2 linked regions of the Rhizobium lentis genome follow. The protein of the gene in region 2 interacts with the protein of the main gene of each other region in a pairwise test. Links are inferred from orthologs where the notes say so. Each region holds a gene or a part of one and is shown on either strand. Other genes may lie near its edges. The genes, in order: tpiA and pepT.

What was found.
Region 1: the proteins of pepT (region 2) and tpiA interact in binary tests that used the Escherichia coli proteins (3 or more experiments, as listed by UniProt). The link is inferred for Rhizobium lentis from one-to-one orthologs.

Annotation. Positions count from the first base shown.
Region 1 is NZ_CP071454.1:4,171,885-4,175,189, forward strand. Bases 165-3,149 are described here. They hold tpiA (triose-phosphate isomerase), read right to left. Parts: upstream 2,050-3,149; coding sequence 1,279-2,049; downstream 165-1,278. Other genes in these bases: pyrG (CTP synthase), read right to left, coding at 165-493; secG (preprotein translocase subunit SecG), read right to left, coding at 638-1,147; J0663_RS20385 (alpha/beta hydrolase), read right to left, coding at 2,188-3,084. Also shown: more of pyrG, read right to left, coding at 1-164; parE (DNA topoisomerase IV subunit B), read left to right, coding at 3,293-3,305. UniProt on the Escherichia coli protein: Involved in the gluconeogenesis. Catalyzes stereospecifically the conversion of dihydroxyacetone phosphate (DHAP) to D-glyceraldehyde-3-phosphate (G3P).
Region 2 is NZ_CP071456.1:294,921-298,222, forward strand. Bases 220-3,201 are described here. They hold pepT (peptidase T), read right to left. Parts: upstream 2,336-3,201; coding sequence 1,103-2,335; downstream 220-1,102. Other genes in these bases: J0663_RS27725 (cell wall hydrolase), read left to right, coding at 220-963; J0663_RS27735 (DUF982 domain-containing protein), read left to right, coding at 2,555-2,869. Outside these bases: more of J0663_RS27725, read left to right, coding at 142-219. UniProt on the Escherichia coli protein: Cleaves the N-terminal amino acid of tripeptides.

The sequences.
Region 1 (3,305 bases), on a different replicon or contig from region 2:
GCGGCAGGTCGTTGCCGAGCTGGCGGATCGCCTCCATGAACGGCATCGCCTCGATGTCGCCGACCGTGCCGCCGATCTCGCAGATGACGAAGTCGTAGTCGCCATTGCCCTCGGTGACGAAATCCTTGATCTCGTTGGTGACGTGCGGGATGACCTGCACCGTCGCGCCGAGATAGTCGCCGCGCCGTTCCTTGTCGATGATGTTCTTGTAGATGCGGCCGGTGGTGATGTTGTCGGTCTTGGTCGCCGAACGCCCCGTGAAGCGTTCGTAGTGGCCGAGATCGAGATCGGTTTCCGCGCCGTCGTCGGTGACGAAGACCTCGCCGTGCTGGGTCGGGCTCATAGTGCCCGGGTCCACGTTCAGATAGGGGTCGAGCTTGCGAAGCCTCACCCGATATCCACGGGCCTGCAGCAACGCTCCGAGAGCCGCGGCCGCAATTCCTTTTCCGAGGGAGGAAACCACGCCGCCAGTGATGAATACGTATCGCGCCATGGGCTTCACCGGATACCTTTTCAAAAACGATTCCGCCAGCCCCAAAAATTCTTTTCCGGAATTTTCGGAGAGTGGCGCGGGAATCTGAACAAAAGAAAACCGGCAGACCCGAAGGCCTGCCGGCGGTTTATGTCTAAGCCCGGTTTACTGTCCCGTCGGGACGCCGGAGGGCTGAGCCGGCGCCGGCGTGGCCGGAGCTGCGGGCGTTGCCGGAGCCGTCGTTGCCGGGGCGGTGGCGGCCGGGGCCTCGGCTGCAGGAGCCTGAGCAGCCGGAGCGGGAGCCGCCGGGGCCTGCGGTGCGGCTCCGCTGCTTGGAACGCCGTTGCCGGTCGGCGGGTTTGCCGGAGCCTGCGCACCGCCGCCGAGCGAATCGAGAATGCCGTTGCCCTGACCGCTCGTTGCCGGAATACGGTCCAGAATGTCGGCTGGACGGCGCTCGTAGCGCGTCAGGATACCGAGGCCGAGCGAGGTCAGGAAGAACAAGGTCGCGAGGATCGCGGTCGTGCGCGTCAGCGCATTGGCCGTGCCGCGGGCCGACATGAAGCCCGAACCGCCGCCGATGCCAAGGCCGCCGCCTTCCGAGCGCTGGATGAGCACAACGCCGACGAGGGCGAGCACGATCATGAGATGGATGACAATCAATACTGTCTGCATGGGTCCAGTCCTGCCCGCTTGGAGACGGACATAAGTAAGAATTCTGGCGGCTCTTTACATGAGGCTCTCGCCTATTCCAAGCCCTTCGGCCCGGAATAAACAGCCGAATAAACCGAGCTATGAACAATGCCTCAGGCGAGCAACGCCTCATAGGCGCGGTAGATGGCGAGGAAGTCGGCGGCTTTCAAGCTTGCCCCGCCGATCAGCGCACCGTCGACATTGGCGATACCAAGCAGTTCTCCTGCGTTGGCGGGCTTGACCGAACCGCCATAGAGAAGACGCATCTTGCGGCCTTCATCGCCGAAGCGGGCCACGAGCTCGGCGCGCATGAAGGCATGCGCCTTTTCGACATCGCCTGAAGTCGGCGTTACACCGGTGCCGATCGCCCAGATCGGCTCGTAGGCGATAACGGTGTTTTTGGCGGTCGCGCTATCGGGAACGGAGGCGGAGAGCTGGCGCTTGATGACGTCGAGTTCCTGTCCGGCGCGGCGTTCGTCGGCCGTCTCGCCAACGCAGATGATCGCCGTCAATTCGGCGGCGAACGCCGCTTCAGCCTTGGCGCGGACCAGATGATCTGTCTCGGCATGGTCGGTGCGCCGTTCGGAATGGCCGACGATCACATAGGTGCCGAAACTATCGGCGATCATCTCGGCCGAGATATCGCCGGTATGCGCGCCGGAAGCCTTCTGGTGGCAATCCTGTGCGCCGATCGAAAGCGGACTGTCGGTGCAAAGGGCAGTCGCCACGTAGAGCAGCGTCGTCGGCGGGCAGATCAGCGCCTCGACCTTGGCGGCGAGCGGCGGGCGAACGCCCTCGGCAATCGCCTTGATCTGATCCAAAGAGGCACGCGTGCCGTTCATTTTCCAATTTCCCGCCACGAGCGGGCGCACGTCAGGTGTCATGCCGGCCTTCCACAAACTTCATATCCCCGGCGGCAATATCAAAAGCTTGCGGCAAAGAAAAGCATCATGCCCTTGACGAAGGGGGAATCTCGGCGCTGCCGCGCATATTTTCTCTCAGAACGGCGCAGGCGGCACACTTCAGCCCGCGAAAATCCAGTTCAACACGCGGCGCCAGTCAATCATCCGGATCGGCGTTCCGTGATTTCCCGTCTGAAACAGCGTGAAGCGCGTCGGATATCTGGCCTTGAGCAAGCTTTCGAACAGCGCCTGCTGGTTGGCAGCGGCATAGACCGGATCGCGGCTGCCATGAGCGAACCAGAGCCGCAGCTTCGCCTTGTAGAAGGCACTTTTGGTGAAGTCGGGGTCGGTGACCCCGCTCATAACAACCATGCCCTTCAGCCGTTTGACGCTGTCTCCGTCGCGCGCAATGCCCCAGCAGACCTGGCTCCCCATCGAAGCGCAGGAAAGGATGATCGGCCGGCCGGGCGATTGGGCGCTGGCATAGCGGATCAGGCCGGCGATCGCGGCGACGCCGTTACCGTCGAAACTCCTCACCGTCGGCGAATAATAGACGCCGCCATTGCCGGCGACGAGGTTTTTCAGCCGGTTGAAATTGCCACCGAAGCTGTAGTCGTTGGCCCCGAGCCGGCGGTCGCCGTCACGGCCGTGGATGAAGATGACGGTAAAGGCGGCATTCTGCGCCGGTCCCACCCTGGTGACATCGAGCTTGATGCCGTCGAGGGAGAGCGTTTCTTCCGCCTGCGCCTTGCGGATGCCGAGCGCCACATATTTCTGCTGGACGCGTTTTTGCGGGATCTGGTCGCGGCCGTTGATATCGCGCATCTCGTCGTAGTCGATGACCTCGAAGGCGCCGCTGTCGCCCGTCTGCAGCACCGTCTGCTTCGAGAACAAGTCGTCCTTGAAGGGCGCCAGCGTCTCGGCCGCCCGCGCCGGCGCGGCGGCAATCAGGACCGCGGACAGGAAAAAGGCCGCAATTGCTGATATAACGGTGCAATGACTTGTGGACATTTGCATGCAGATGGTTTCCTGAAGCCTGCCGCCGCTTGCCATTCCGCGCCCGGCAACGCAAATCATTTGGGCAAAGCCGCCAAATCAGGCGGTGTCGCGTATAGAGGTGCTTTCTGGCAAAATCTGCCTGATTCGCAAACGTGACATGAAATGCGGTGATTTTGGGTCGGCGGCGCATGCCCACCCAAGACAGGACGAAGATCTGAACGGCTCCATGGACGATAGCA
Region 2 (3,302 bases):
TCACGGCCGGAATCGCTTTCAGCGATAGTCGCTTCGGCTTTTTGTGATCTTAGGTTGTTTGTATTTCAGTCATATGACGAGTAAAAGATTGTGCGCGTTAATCATAAAGGGCTGGACTAATCCCATAGGAGGCACCTGGCGTTGAGGGCGGAGATTTCCTTTGGAAAATCCCTGATCGGGATTTTATTCGTAGGACTGGCGGCTGTAGGCTGCACCACAACACCGAAGCCGGCGACGGCGCCGGCAAAGACCAAGACAACACAGGCTCAACCGAAAGTCACTTTTAATTATACCGCTAAGGATCGCGACTGCTTGAAGCGCGCGATGTATTTCGAATCGCAGCATTCCGACGAGGACGGTTACATGGCCGTCGGAACCGTCGTCATGAACAGGCTCACATCAGGCGCCTATCCTCCATCGATCTGCGGCGTCGTCGCTCAGGAGAAGCAGTTTGCGCCCGGCGTCATGACGCGCGAAGTCAAGCCGCAGGCCGAACCGGAGCTTGCCACCGCGGCCGATGCGATCCTGCTAAAGGGCGCACGCCATCCAGCGGTGAAGGATGCGATGTTCTTCCACACCGACGGGCTGAAATTCCCCTACAACAACATGCATTATGTGACGGTTGCCGGCGGCAACGCCTTCTACGAGAAGCGCGATTCCAACGGCATGCTTCAAACGCCGCCGCCGCTGCCTTCCTATGAGGTGGCGATGAATTATGTGCCGGGCGAAAGCATGCTGCCGCCGCAATTCGAGGCGCTGATCCCCTCGGCCGTTCCCGTTCCGCTGCCGGCGCCCGACCCCATGGCCACGGCAAGCACGGCACCGATGCAGATCACGGCGCCAGTGACGGCGCCTGAACCTTCGATCGAGCCTGAGCCGGGAATTCGGATCGCGATCCCCACCCCCCGCCCCGCCTATGACAGCGTCATGCTGCGTGGAGGCATGCCAATGACGGGCGGCTGAACCAGCCGTTCCCAAGAACGCTTAGAGCAATTCCAGCAAAAGTGTGTAACGGTTTTGCGTCCGGAATTGCGTGAAAACAAAGAGATAAAGCATTTCCGTGATTCGAAGAAAAACGGAAATGCTCTAGAGGCAAGCGCCTCTAAGCCCGTTCCTCCCAAACCTTCGCCAGTTCCACGATCGTTGCAACCGCTCTTTCCATGTCCTGCCGGCTCACCCATTCGAGCGGCGAGTGGAAGGCATGGCCGCCGGCGAAGATGTTCGGGCATGGCAGCCCCATGAAGGAGAGGCGCGAGCCGTCCGTGCCGCCGCGAATGCTGCCGCGCACCGGCGTCATTCCGGCCCGGCGCACCGCTTCGATGGCATTGTCGACGATCTCCGGATGACGGTCGAGCACCAGCTTCATGTTGCGATACTGTTCCTTCACCTGGAAATGGTAGGTCGAGCCGGGATAGGCAGCCAGTACCTCCTTGACGATGGCTTCCAGCATCGCCTCTTTCTCCGCCAGCCCCTTGTCGGTGAAGTCGCGGATGATGAAGCTCAGCGCCGCTTTCTCCATCGAGCCGGTCACCCCGACCGGATGGATGAAACCTTCCCTGCCCTCGGTGGTCTCGGGTGCAATCTCCTTCGGCAGACGATCGATGATGGCGCCGGCGATCTTGATGGCGTTTTCCATGCGGTCTTTGGCGAAACCGGGATGGATCGCCACGCCCGATATGCTGATTTCGACGCCATCGGCCGAAAAGGTCTCGTCCTCGATATGGCCTGATGTCTCGCCATCCATCGTATAGGCGAAGTCGGCACCGAGCTTCTTCAGGTCGACCTTGTTGACCCCGCGCCCGACCTCCTCGTCGGGCGTGAACAGGATCTTGATCGTCCCGTGCCGGATATCGGGATTGCCGACGAGAATCGCCGCCGCCGTCATGATTTCCGCCAGCCCCGCCTTATCGTCGGCGCCGAGCAAGGTGGTGCCGTCGGTCGTGACGATGTCGTTGCCGATCTGATTCATCAGTTCGGGATGCTCGGAAACACGAATCACTCGGCTCGGATCGCCGGAAAGCCGGATATCACCACCAGCATAATTCCTGATGACCTCAGGCTTGACGTCGGTGCCGCTGAAATCGGGCGCCGTGTCCATATGCGAACAGAAACAGATGACCGGCACCGTCTTGTCGCTATTGGCCGGAATGGTCGCATAGACATAGCCGTGCTCGTCGAGATGGGCGTCCGCAAGGCCGATCTTCAGCAGTTCGTCGACCAGCAGCCGGCCGAGATCCTTCTGCTTGCCGGTGGTCGGCTGCGTCGACGAGGACGGATCGGATTGCGTGTCGATAACGACATAACGGAGAAAGCGGTCGAGAACGGTGTCGGTCATATCAATCCAGTCCAGTGAGATCCCCCGAGGATATAGCCCTCCCGGGTGATGCGGCAAAAGATTTCTCCGGTCGGCGAATACGCCGGCAGCTCCATCGACGGAGCACAGGATAGTCTGGTTCGCTCAAAGGCGGGTCAGGATATCGCTGCGGTCTTGAACAAGCGCTCGCCATTTCCAATATTTTTTCGGGATCAAGCTGGCATCGAAAGGAGGAAAAAAATGCCGCTGAACGATGTGCTCTGGACTCGTCCAGTGACGGTCCGGCTGCAGTGCGGCCTGGAACGAACTTTTACCGGCGTCTATGATGCCTTGGATTTCTTGGAAAATGAATGGCCACTCGGCCACGGGGAGCGCCACAGGCGCGCCGTCAAAACCTGTCGCGGCGCCCTCAACCGGGTTATTGCGCCGCTGATTGCACGGGAGGCTTTCATGGCTGCGTGCGTCGAGGCCGGCATGCCGGCAGTCGTGGCTCCCTGGCAGATGCAGGCCGCCAGCCGTCCGGTGCGACCCAGGCGTGCCGCTGCACTCCGCTAAGGGCGGAGCCCCCGGAGGTGGCGTTACGAACTTCGAGACATGCGCGGCCCCGGCGGGAGCCGCGCCGGCACGATAGCCGGGTTAGCGAATGGATTTGAAAGCAGCGCAATTCTTGAGCAAAGAGTTGAGGTTGCTCCCGCGCAGCGAAATGGCCGCCTCGCTCCGCCTGATATCGGCTCCAGCTCTCAGGTGCCATGAAGCGTTAGGCGGTCGAAGTATCACACATGTTTCCGGTCGGGGTCTGTTCTGTTACAAAATGTGGCTTAGCAGTGCTTAGATACGCGATCATACGATGGCGCGGGGACAGGTCGTTGCTGTCCTTGACAACCAAAATCATGATTGCCGCCGGCATCGATGGAATTTATGGCCATGCCCCTTCCCTTTCAGGAATATGGCAGGTCGCCCGGCGTTGGAACAACGATGTGCGCAATTT